Regions from separate parts of the Bacillus sp. BC05(2025) genome, predicted to be linked through region 2. Evidence: riboswitches for the same ligand, from Rfam matches in the RefSeq annotation. Region 2 holds a riboswitch; each other region holds the start of a gene.
The links. A riboswitch is a leader RNA that binds a small molecule or an ion and turns the genes downstream of it on or off. The one in region 2 is predicted to bind S-adenosylmethionine.
Positions count from the first base shown of each region.

Region 1: another riboswitch for S-adenosylmethionine. It lies ahead of ACZ76X_RS23220 (methionine ABC transporter ATP-binding protein); the one in region 2 lies ahead of metK (methionine adenosyltransferase).
Region 3: another riboswitch for S-adenosylmethionine. It lies ahead of ACZ76X_RS03895 (hypothetical protein); the one in region 2 lies ahead of metK (methionine adenosyltransferase).
Region 4: another riboswitch for S-adenosylmethionine. It lies ahead of ACZ76X_RS19845 (methionine ABC transporter ATP-binding protein); the one in region 2 lies ahead of metK (methionine adenosyltransferase).

Region 1 is NZ_JBWYRA010000009.1:180,178-183,380, forward strand. It holds gene ACZ76X_RS23215 (methionine ABC transporter permease) at 1-305, opposite strand, end outside; gene ACZ76X_RS23220 (methionine ABC transporter ATP-binding protein) at 295-1,314, opposite strand; SAM riboswitch class I at 1,438-1,543, opposite strand; gene ACZ76X_RS23225 (cysteine hydrolase family protein) at 1,785-2,348, shown strand; gene ACZ76X_RS23230 (hypothetical protein) at 2,579-2,728, opposite strand; gene pruA (L-glutamate gamma-semialdehyde dehydrogenase) at 2,907-3,203, opposite strand, start outside.
Region 2 is NZ_JBWYRA010000010.1:68,799-72,001, reverse strand. It holds gene pckA (phosphoenolpyruvate carboxykinase (ATP)) at 1-1,024, opposite strand, end outside; SAM riboswitch class I at 1,253-1,374, shown strand; gene metK (methionine adenosyltransferase) at 1,543-2,742, shown strand; gene ACZ76X_RS23720 (GNAT family N-acetyltransferase) at 2,784-3,203, opposite strand, start outside.
Region 3 is NZ_JBWYRA010000001.1:736,042-739,244, reverse strand. It holds gene ACZ76X_RS03910 (ECF transporter S component) at 1-118, shown strand, start outside; gene ACZ76X_RS03905 (YwiC-like family protein) at 303-1,025, shown strand; gene ACZ76X_RS03900 (hypothetical protein) at 1,058-1,249, opposite strand; SAM riboswitch class I at 1,372-1,470, shown strand; gene ACZ76X_RS03895 (hypothetical protein) at 1,573-1,830, shown strand; gene ACZ76X_RS03890 (SWIM zinc finger family protein) at 2,084-2,473, shown strand; gene ACZ76X_RS03885 (NAD(P)H-dependent oxidoreductase) at 2,497-3,072, shown strand; gene ACZ76X_RS03880 (group-specific protein) at 3,069-3,203, shown strand, end outside.
Region 4 is NZ_JBWYRA010000006.1:180,305-183,507, forward strand. It holds gene ACZ76X_RS19830 (toprim domain-containing protein) at 139-483, shown strand; gene ACZ76X_RS19835 (thioredoxin family protein) at 487-795, shown strand; gene ACZ76X_RS19840 (hypothetical protein) at 950-1,294, shown strand; SAM riboswitch class I at 1,420-1,527, shown strand; gene ACZ76X_RS19845 (methionine ABC transporter ATP-binding protein) at 1,707-2,732, shown strand; gene ACZ76X_RS19850 (methionine ABC transporter permease) at 2,725-3,203, shown strand, end outside.

The sequences.
Region 1 (3,203 bases), on a different contig from region 2:
ACTAACGTCATTGGGAAAATTGCTGCTGCTGTTCCAATCGTCGTTCCGATAACACTTCTTGTTAGTGGGCTTAAAGCTACTAAGAAGATGATGAATGGAACCGGACGAATTGTATTAATAATGATATTAAGAATAGAAAAGATCCATTTATTTTCTAAAAAGTTTCCTTTTCTCGTTACATATAAAAGTAAACCTAGGGGTATACCAAGAATTGTAGCGAATATTAAGGTTACAATTACCATTAAGAGGGTATCCCCCGTCGCATCTACTATGCGGGGCCAAAATATACTCCAATCAACTCGCATGAGCTTCTACCTCCTTCAGCTGCACTTGTAGTCTTAGATGTTGTAATGCTTTTTGAATTTCTTTCTGCTCACCTTGCAGTTCTACAAGTAAATTTCCAAATAACACATTTTGAAGTTCAATAATATTTCCGTACAGTACGTTTACATCGACGTTATAATTTTTCGCGATATACGATAGTACCGGCTGTCCTGTCTCTTCGCCAGTAAATGTTAAGCGATAAATCTGTCCACCATTTTGAATTTTCCCTAGAACACTTTCCGGTAAATGATCATTAATGATAGAGCGTACAAAGTTTTGAGTCGTCTTTGTTTTTGGTTGTGTAAAAACGTCAAACAGTTTTCCTTCTTCAATAACCTTTCCCTTCTCCATTACAGCTACACGGTGACAAATTTCTTTCACAACATGCATTTCATGTGTAATAAGAAGAATTGTTACATTGTATTCTCGATTTACTTTCTTTAATAAGCTCAAAATTTCTGTCGTTGTTTCTGGATCTAAAGCTGATGTTGCCTCATCACATATAAGGATATCAGGTGATGTCGCCAGTGCCCTAGCAATACCAACACGCTGTTTTTGACCACCTGATAGTTGCTCTGGATAATAGTCTGCTTTATCTTCTAACCCGACAAACTTCAGCAGTTCATTTACTCTTTCTTTTATCTCATTCTTTGGTACTTTCGCTAATTTTAATGGATACGCAATATTCCCAAACACTGTTCTTGAATTAAATAAATTAAAACTTTGAAAAATCATCCCTATTCTTTGTCTTAGCTTCCGTAATTCTTTCGTCGATAGTGATGTAATATCTTTATCATCTATTGAAATCGTTCCTGCTGTTGGTCTCTCTAACATATTTACTAAGCGTAATAACGTACTCTTTCCAGCGCCACTAAAACCGATAATGCCGAAAATTTCGCCCTTTTCAATCGATAACGTTACATCCTCCACCGCATGAACAGATTGCCCACCTGATTCATATACTTTGCTTACGTTGTTAAAAGAAATCATTTTTTCCCCTCCTATATGCTGTAAAAACTTGAAGTAGAGCTTTCGAGGTAAAATAAAAAGTGCTCTCCTTCTTATCAAACATAAAGATAAGAAGGAGAGCACTTATATGTACTCGTTCACATCTTCTCATCTTCCAAGCCTTTATAAGGCTTGCTGGAGTTAGCACGGTATTAAAAAACCCGTTGCTGAGGTATCGTAGGGCCAGTCCCTCCACCTCTCTGGATAAGAATGTATCGATTTAATTGTCGTTTAATTAATTCTCATTATAGAACTCAGAATAATAAGAGTCAATACATTTTTTAGAAAAGTATCAATTATTTCTTTATTATAATTTTCAGATGAAATTCCATGAGAAAATCGTATTTTTTAAAGTTATGTAAAATTCTCCTCTCGCATATTTTTTAAAAGGATAATCTTCTCTACTAATTGAATACCATTATTTGAATATAAAATCGGAGGAAGATAAATATATGAAAACAGCCCTTTTACTCGTTGATATTCAAAATGATTATTTTCCACAAGGAAAGATGGAATTACGTAATCCGGTAGAAGCAAGCGACTATGCTAATCAGCTACTACAACTCTTTAGAACGAGAAATGAACCTATTTTTCATATCCAACATGTAGCAATAAAAGATGACGCTACTTTTTTCCTACCAAATACAGAAGGTGTACATATTCATAAAAGCGTACGCCCACTTAGAAATGAAACCGTTATAATCAAACATTATCCAAATAGTTTTCGGGAAACTGATCTTCTAGAACAATTACAACGTTTAAACATCGAGCACGTCGTCATATGTGGGATGATGACTCATATGTGTATTGATGCTACCGTGAGAGCTGCTTTTGATTTCGGCTTTCAATGTACCGTTATACATGATGCTTGTGCTACAAAAGATCTTTCTTTTAAGAATGCTACTATACCAGCCGTTTATATTCATAACACAATTTTGGCTAGTTTAAATGGCGTATATGCAAATGTAATGAGCACAGAGGAGTTTGTAGCTACAAAAAAACACTCCCTTCAGTGAGCAAAACCGAAAGGAGTGTTTCTTGTCAAACCATAGATTTTCTTTCAAATTGTATTATACAGGAAATCCTTAAAATGAATACTAAAAATGTGACTAATAAGTCAACTTTTCTCATTGTTTTGTTTCTATTTACATGTTTATCCCGATATGAATAGGGTTTAGCTAGTTCTATTCGCCAATTAGTAATATATAGTAAATCGTTTTTCGTTCAAACTAACTAGTCTCCCCTATTATTTTCCTGTTTGTTTTTGCTTCTTTTTCAAATATTCCGCACGCAATTTTTCAATTTGCTGCTTTTTATCAAATTTGACAGGCGTCTGTTTTTCATGAAACTTTGCCACAGCTACCTGGCCTTTATAATCCAATTGATATTTTCCCACTTTGTTCACCTACTTTTCTTGTCTTTAAAGAGAATCTATTCAATCAATATAATATACCTTATTTTACTGAAGTAAACCTTATTAGTTTTTCTACTGATATCTATCTTGATCCATATATAGATAATTTTTTCAAAAAAAAGAGATCTTCGCAGACTGCGAAGATCTCTTTTACTATTTCTTATAAAGTTTCAGAAGTAGTTTTTGCTTGCATGTGAAGTGCTAAGTAGTCAGGGCCACCAGCTTTAGAGTCTGTACCAGACATGTTAAAGCCACCGAATGGTTGGTAACCTACGATTGCACCAGTACATCCACGGTTGAAGTATAAATTACCTACGTGGAAGTCTTCACGTGCTTTTTCAATATGGTCACGGTTGTTAGAAATAACTGCTCCTGTTAAACCGTATTCTGTATTATTTGCAATTGCAAGTGCATGGTCAAAGTCTTTTGCTTTACAGAATGCTACTACTGGTCCGAA
Region 2 (3,203 bases):
TTGTATTTGGGTGTCCAGCAACACTTGGCAGCACGATATTGTCGATCGCATGCATAGGGTATGCAGCACGAGTATTTTCTGTTAAAGTAGTATCGTTGTAGTCTGCGATACGCGTTTGGTTATTAATGATAACGTTTTCTAAAACAGATCCAAATTTGATTGCATCGAAAATTTGGGGTTCTTTCTCGTGAGAAAGGTTTACACATTTTGCGTAGCAACCGCCTTCAATATTGAATACACCGTTATCAGACCAACCATGCTCATCATCACCGATTAATTTACGGTTTGGATCAGCAGATAATGTTGTTTTACCTGTTCCAGATAAACCGAAGAATAGTGCTACGTCGCCTTCTTCACCTACGTTTGCAGAGCAATGCATAGAAAGAATATCTTGTTCAGGTAATAAGAAGTTCATAATAGAGAAGATTGATTTTTTCATTTCTCCAGCGTATTCTGTACCACCAATTAGTACGATACGTTTTTCGAATGAAACCATAATGAATGCTTCAGAGTTTGTACCGTCAACAGCTGGATCAGCTTTGAAATTCGGTGCAGAAACAATTGTGAACTCTGATTCATGAGTTGTTAATTCTTCTTCAGTTGGACGAATGAATAATTGATGTACAAATAAATTGTGCCATGCATATTCATTAATAACTTGAATTGGTAGGCGGTAATTGCGGTCAGCGCCTGCAAATCCTTTGAAGACGAATAACTCTTCTTTTTCTTTTAAGTATTCTAAAACTTTTGTATATAATTTATTAAAATGTTCTTCAGAAATCGGTTGATTCACTGCTCCCCAAGCAATTTTGTCAGCAACCGATGCTTCTTTCACAATAAATTTATCTTTAGGAGAACGTCCTGTATATTTTCCAGTTGAAGCAGAAACGGCACCAGTCGAAGTTAATTTCCCTTCATTTCGCATTAATACTTTTTCCACTAATTGCGGAACACTTAGTTGAATCTGTGCATTGCTTCCGTTCAATAATTCGTGTAAACCAATTTGGACATTCACAGTACTCATATTTATATACCATCCTTTTCATTTAATGAAATATTTCTCGTAATCCCCAACAAGAGTATAACACAATTATATAAATAATGTATACTATTTATTTCTTTTTGTTTGTGTGAATACATTATTTCCTTATTAATATTTCATTTTAGGCGTATTGAGAAAAACTTTCAGGAAAATGTGAATATTAATTGACAAATGAATATCATTTCTTTAGTATAGGTTGGGACGGATACTCTCTTATCCCGAGCTGGCGGAGGGACAGGCCCGATGAAGCCCAGCAACCTCACTTGTATTGGTAAACACAAGTGAATAGGTGCTAAAACCTGTGCGAGGCTACAGGTCTCGAACGATAAGAGCGAAGGGCAAAAAGCAGTATGCAAGTAGCAAATTAAACCTTTCCTCTATTAAAGTAGGAAAGGTTTTTCTGTATGCTTGTGTGGGAGAATAAATGTATGTCGCAATCTGTGGCAAATTAAGGATGAGTTCCGTACAATATATACAATTACTGTAGGGAGGTTTACCACATGACAAAAAAACGTCATCTGTTCACATCTGAGTCTGTAACTGAAGGACATCCAGATAAAATTTGTGACCAAATTTCTGATTCAATTTTAGATGCGATCTTATCAAAGGACGCAAATGCACGTGTAGCTTGTGAAACAACTGTAACAACTGGTTTAGTATTGGTAGCGGGGGAAATTACGACTTCTACTTACGTAGATATTCCAAAGATCGTTCGTGAAACAATTCAAGGCATTGGTTACACACGCGCAAAATACGGATTCGATGCAGAAACTTGTGCAGTTTTAACATCTATCGATGAGCAATCTGCTGACATCGCTATGGGTGTTGACCAAGCGCTAGAAGCACGCGAAGGTCAAATGACTGACGCTGAGATTGAGGCAATTGGTGCAGGAGACCAAGGTTTAATGTTTGGTTTCGCATGTAATGAAACACAAGAGTTAATGCCACTTCCAATCTCGCTTGCTCACAAATTAGCTCGCCGTTTAACTGAAGTACGTAAAAATGATACATTATCATACCTACGTCCAGATGGAAAAACGCAAGTTACAGTTGAGTATGATGAAAATGGTAAACCAGTACGTGTTGATACTATCGTAATTTCTACACAACATCACCCAGATGTTACATGGGAAGAAATCGATCGCGACTTAAAAGAGCACGTAATTAAAGCTGTAGTACCAGCAGAATTAATCGATGGAGAAACGAAATTCTTCATTAACCCAACTGGCCGCTTCGTAATTGGTGGACCACAAGGTGATGCTGGTTTAACAGGACGTAAAATCATCGTTGATACTTACGGTGGATACGCTCGCCACGGTGGCGGTGCATTCTCTGGTAAAGATGCAACGAAAGTTGACCGTTCTGCAGCATATGCAGCTCGTTATGTTGCGAAAAACATCGTAGCAGCTGGTCTTGCTGAGAAAGCAGAAGTACAACTTGCATACGCAATCGGTGTAGCGCAACCAGTATCAATTTCAGTTGATACATTCGGCACTGGTAAAGTATCTGAAGACGTACTAGTAGAACTAGTTCGTAACAACTTCGATCTTCGCCCAGCTGGTATTATTAAAATGCTAGACTTACGTCGCCCAATTTACAAACAAACAGCAGCTTACGGCCACTTCGGACGTACTGATGTAGATCTAACATGGGAACGTACAGACAAAGCTGCTGCTTTAAAAGAGCAAGCTGGTCTATAATATATGAAAAAAAGCTTTGCGCGGTGAGCGCAAAGCTTTTTTTATTTATAATTACGTTGGAATAAAGCGAAGAGTTCAATGTCATGCCAAGTGCCGTTGCGGAATATAGCTTCTTTACAAGTTCCTTCATGTTGAAAACCGAGTGATTTATATAATTTAATTGCTCTATCGTTAAAAGAAAATACTCGCAAAGAAAGGCGATGTAAATTTAATTCTAAAAATGCATAATTCAATAATAAAGTGAAAGCTTCCTTCCCATAACCTTGCCCCCAGTAATCCTTTTTACCAATATCAATAATGCATTCAGCGTTTCGATTATACGAATCAATGTGAATTAAAGAAGTAATACCAATTGGAAGGTTCGTCGTTTTTTCTTCAATGATATAGCTCTTAGAGTTTGAAGAATGAATAAATTGCTGGCAAATTTTTTCTGTATCTTGTAAGGAGTATTTATCAAGGTT
Region 3 (3,203 bases), on a different contig from region 2:
TTTGAGTCATGCCATTTCGAATGTTATTTTCTTACTACTATTTAGTACGTCTTGGATTACGATTCTTACAAGATTTAAAAAGAAATATGGCATATTAGATAAGCATAACATGGCATAGAAAAGCATACTCATATAAGGTAGGGTCGCGACTTACATATTCGTTTGCCTCATTCATGCTTCTTACATATTGTAAGGAGCATTTTTTATTGTCAAAAAATTGATCCAATATACTTCCGTTATTATATGAGATTATTTGTATAATAGTAGGTGAGAAATGTTTTCGAAGAGGAGGTGTATAGTTAATGAGGTTAGTTATTCCGAAGCAACACGGTGCATGGGCCATGCTCGTTATACCATTTCTATTAAGTGTCATACTTGGGAAACCTACTATGTATCATATTCCGTTGTTTTTAGCTTGGTTCTTTATCTATTTAGCTACGTATCCATTTCTTACGTACATAAAGCAAAGACGAAAAAAAGAGTATTTACATGCTACAATTGTATATTTGATCATTGCGTTCGTATTTGGAATGATTTCTCTATTATATGAATGGCGCATTCTTTTATTCGTAGTATTCATGATTCCATTATTTATAGTAAATATGTATTACGCTCATCAAAAAAATGAAAGAGCATTACTAAATGACATCAGTGCGATTATTGTTTTCTGTATTGGTGGTTTAGTTAGCTATTATTTTTCAATGAAACTTATAGATAAAACAGCATTATTTATTGCGCTTATTTCATTTTTATATTTTTTAGGAAGTACGTTTTATGTGAAAACGATGATACGCGAGAAAAATAACCCGAAGTATCGGCTTATATCATGGGGTTATCATATTCTATTAACAATCATTGTATTTGCTATCAATCCGTTGTGTTCTCTTATTTTTATACCGAGTGTCATTCGAGCAGTTATGTTATACGGTAAAAAGATTTCTATTATAAAAGTAGGGATTTTAGAAATTGCTAATTCTGTATATTTTTTAATCATAACGGTAATAATTATGAAGTATGCCATTTGAAAAAGCTTCCCACCTTATGATGGGAAGTTTTTTCAATCTTGTTCTAAAATGTGAACCGTGTAATCACAACGTTGAATAGCTTGTTCGATCGCATAAAGAGATTGTTCAATACGTGCGCGATTAAAATCTTTTTCAACAGTTTGTAGTGCAGCTTCTAAACAATGTTTTGCTTCTTGTAATGATTGAAATGAGTCTTGTACATATCCGCGAGCATTTTCGTGCATTTCATAATCCTCCTTGCATGTTCATATATGTATAGTATGAACAGTAAGAAGCAAAATATAATTTGTTATATTTGTTTGACAATTAAAATGAAATTACGTATAGTAAGAATTAAGTGAATATTTTCTTATCCAGAGAGGTGGAGGGACTGGCCCGATGAAACCCAGCAACCGCGATGCAGGTGCTAATTCCAGCAGAACATATTTGTTCTGGGAGATAAGACGAAGATATATACGTAACTTCTTCTTATCGGAGAGGTTTTTTTATTGCAAAAAAACCGATTACGAAAAAATTTATATTAAGAAGAAAGGGGTTGCGAGCTACTGTGATACTCGAAAAATACGTAAAACTGCGTAGTACAGTTTATGAATATATGATAGAGCAGGATAAGCCAATATCATTGTTAGATATTCAAGAACATATCGTTTCGCATCATGAAGGAAAATTCACGAAAAAGATGTTACATCAATTTTATTTATCAAGACTATTAGATGAACTGAAACTGGATGGGAAAATTACATTAGCTGATGAATATCTCTATACGGAAAAAGGGGTATTTTATAAGGCGGGAAAAGGGAGCTAAGCTCTCTTTTTTTTGAAGTATGTAGAGTAAAAGACTGCTTAAGCAGCCTGATACAGGGAATGGTGTTGAGTGTGTAGTGTCAAAGATTGAATGTGCCTGAAAGAGGCACTTCATATCGGCTGCAAATGAAAAGAGACACCTTCGCCGAATAGGTGTCAGTTGTTTTGTCATATAGACTTGCTATTTGACAGTTATTAGAATAACATACAGGGGTTGTGGAAGTCAAAAGGGAATTAAAGGAAGAGGTGTTGTTATGTACGCTTGTTTATTACATGATATAACGAAATGGATACCTAAGTACATTATGGATCAAGGGTATGAATATTATGAAGAAGGACATGTAGATGATGTTGAAATACAAGACAAGAAAATATTTGCTTTCGTTACTGGAAATGCAGGAAACTATGAAGTGATTATTGATCTTGAAGATTTTACAGAAAGTAGCTGTGAGTGTCCATATGAAAACTATTGTAAACATATGGCGGCAGTTGTTTATGATATTCAAGGTGCTGGTGAAAGTACGGTGAAAGAGAAACTGAAAGATTTAGACAAGGAAGAGTTGCTTACCGTATTAAACCGTTTATTACAAAGCTCAAAAAACGTACAAATTGTAGAGAAGATGTTAAAGAAGGGGAAACTTTAATTTATAGAGGGAGTTGTTATGTATTGAATGTACTAATTGTATACGCTCATCCTAGTCCTTCAAGTTTTAACGCGGCGATTTTAAAGCATGTACAAAAAGGATTACAAGAAACAAACCATTCGGTTACGGTACTTGATTTATATAAAGAACAATTTAATCCCGTCCTTGTATTTAATGAAGAGAAGAAAAGGCGTGATTTAGTAAATGAAGAAGAAACAGCTCGGTACAGAGCGTTAGTAGAAGAAGCGGATACTCTTCTCTTCATTTATCCAATATGGTGGTGGGGGATGCCAGCTATTTTAAAAGGATTTATTGATCGCATTTTCGTTGCTGGTTTTGCTTATAAATATGAAGGTGCCCTGCCGAAAGGGTTACTAAAAGGTAAGAAGGCATGGGTAATTAATACGTTAGACTCACCGTTATGGTACGTCGCACTACTATATCGATCAGCCGATTGGATTATAATGAAGAGAGGTGTTTTACGTTTTTGCGGCATTCGCGATATAAAACGATCTGTTTTTCAATCTGTGAAAACGAGTAAACGAGAGAAGCGGGAAAAGTGGTTATTACAAATAGAAGAAAAGGCTCGTACGTTATGAATGAAATGGAACGTATTATAAATTGTTGTCAGTATGATAATGAACTTTTTCGTACATATATGAATTGCTTAATTCAATTGAAGAAATGTAGTGAAACGTTTCAACAAATACAGATTCAATTAAGAAATGAT
Region 4 (3,203 bases), on a different contig from region 2:
GTTCCAATGTCCTCTTGTTCTGAACGAGCCACTTCCGCTTTTCTTTTGCAAAAATAAACAGGAAACAACATGAAAATAACGAATATACTATATACTAAGTTAAAGGTTGTATAGTATATGGTGATCGGGTGATGACATATGATTTATGTAGAAAAAGTCATTATTGTAGAAGGTACATCAGATAGAAGAAAGATTGAATCTATTATTCGGGAACCGGTGGAAATTGTTTGTACAAATGGTACAATTGGTTTGGCGAAAATGGATGAGCTCGTTGATCAGTTTTTTGATAAAGAAGTGTATGTACTTGTGGATGCTGATGATGCTGGAGAAAAGTTAAGGAAACAATTTCGAAAAGAATTTCCGCAAGCAGAGCATATTTATATTGATCGCTCGTACCGAGAAGTGGCAACTGCGCCATCTTCACACTTAGCAAATGTATTATGGGGAGCTGACATTGACGTTTATACAGAATATTTACGGTAAGGAATGATAGAAGTGATTGACTGGACAGGAGCCGAAGCAACAGCCCTAATAGAGAACGAAGAAAAAACAGTGTTATATGTATATACTCCAATGTGTGGAACATGCCAATTAGCAAAAAAGATGTTAACTGTCGTTGAGATGACAATTGAAGATTTGAAAATTGGAATGTTAGATTTAAATTATGCTCCGCATGTAGCGAAAGAGTATGGAATCGAAAGTGTGCCGTGTTTACTTGTTTTTGAAAATGGGACACTCATGAAGAAGATATATGCATTTCATTCGGTTGAATATTTATATACGGAATTAAAGTAGGCGGCAAAGTTTTTGCCGCCTCGACATATTTCTTGGGAAATATGTCGAGATGCAGGGTGGTTACAGTATTTGTCGAGCGAAAGTAACAGGATTGCTCTTTAGTGAGAGGGAATGGTATGTGTAATAGAAAGTGATATGAAGGATGTGATTTAAGGTGAAATTATATTCTTTGCTGCAATCATTTGTAAATTACGCTAATGGTCAATATCATTTAGAACCGCTTTTAAGACAAGGAGAAAAAACTGTTAATTTCCGCTTTGGAGATGAAAGTTGTTCGTTACAAATTTCAAGAGATTATATAGAACTGCTACATGAGGAAATAGGGACGGAGCAAATCGTTTGTGTAGATGAAGAAGATGTAAAACAATTGGTAAACGGCAATGTACGATTGCAAATGTTAATGAATGATGGACGTGTACAATATTCGGGAACATATCGAACGATGCTATTAGTCGAATCGATGTTTCACATATGTAAACCGATGTCAGTAGGGGCTTAAAATTCTGAAGTTTCATTTTTTGCGAAAATTTCTGTTGACATGGTGTGTGGATATTGATACAATTCAATTCATAAAATATAGACAATTTCATAAATTACAAATCAGACGAAAATGTAATCTGATTTCTCTTATCAAGAGAGGTGGAGGGACTGTGCCCTGTGAAGCCCGGCAACCGTCAACTTATGTTGAAATGGTGCCAATTCCTGCAAAGCAAATGCTTTGAGAGATGAGAGAGAGGGATAATGTTGTTATATACGCATATAAACCTTTCTGCTTCTCTAAAGCGGAAAGGTTTTTTTGTTGTTTGAATGTGGAGGACATTCAAATAATACAAGTAGTGATACCGGTGGACTACACGCATTAAACATAAAAAATTGCGGAGTCGATCCAAACAAAAAAGGGGTGATACACCATGATTCTATTAGAGAATGTAAAGAAAATATATAAAGCAAAAAGCGGTGATGTTACTGCTGTAGATAACGCCAATTTAAAAATAGACAAAGGTGAAATCTTTGGTGTTATCGGATATAGTGGTGCTGGGAAAAGTTCTTTAATTAGATTATTCAATCAGTTGGAGAAACCAACTTCTGGCCAAATTACAATTGCAAATCGCGTCATTTCAGCCATTACAGGAAGTGAACTTCGTAAGGCAAGGCAAGAAATCGGAATGATTTTTCAGCATTTCAACTTACTTTGGTCAAGAACTGTACGCGAAAATATCGAGTTTCCGCTTGAGATTGCAGGTGTTGATAAGGCGAAGAGAAGAAAACGCGTGGATGAGTTAATTCATCTTGTTGGATTAGAAGGAAGAGGAGATGCGTATCCATCTCAACTGAGCGGAGGACAAAAGCAACGTGTTGGTATTGCAAGAGCATTAGCTAACAATCCGCAAGTGCTTTTATGTGATGAAGCGACGTCAGCTCTTGATCCAGAAACGACAGATCAAATTTTAGATTTATTATTAGATATTAATAAGCGTCTCGGTTTAACAATTGTACTCATTACACATGAGATGCACGTGATTCGAAAGATTTGTAATCGAGTGGCGGTAATGGAAAAAGGAAAGATTGTAGAAACGGGTCCCGTACTTGATGTATTCCGTAATCCACAGCAAGATATTACAAAACGATTTGTAAAGCAATTAACAGATTCTGAAGATACAAATGAAACGATTGAAAGTTTAATTGAAAAATATCCAGATGGTAAAGTAGTTCGTTTGCAGTTTATCGGTGAAGCTGTAGAAAGACCAGTACTTCAAAGATTAATGCAACGCAGTGATATAGAAGTTAGCATTTTGCAAGGAAATATCGCACAAACGAATGACGGTTCTTACGGTAGTTTAGTTGTTCATTTAAATGGTGAGGAAACAGCGATTCAGCAAGCAATAGAGGGAATACATCAAGATCAAGTAGAGCTGGAGGTGATTGCACATGGATAAGTTACTCACAAATGTCGATTGGAATCAAATGTTAGAAGCAACTGGTGAAACGTTATATATGACGGCAATCGCAGCTCTTGCCACATTTGTTTTAGGACTCATTTTAGGATTGTTACTCTTTATGACAGCAAAAGATAATTTATGGGAAAACAAGACGGTTAACACAGCGATTGGAGCGTTCGTAAACATTTTCCGTTCCATACCATTCATCATTTTAATCATTTTATTAATCCCATTCACAAAGGTTTTGCTTGGAACAATTCTTGGAGCGAGTGCAGCATTGCCAGCTTTAATTATTGGAGCAGCACCATTTTACGCGAGAATGGTTGAAATCGCACTTCGCGAAATTGATAAAGGTGTAATTGAAGCTTCAAAAGCAATGGGAGCAAAAACAAGCACAATTATTTTGAAAGTATTAATTCCAGAATCGTTACCGGCATTAGTATCTGGTATTACGGTTACGACAATTGC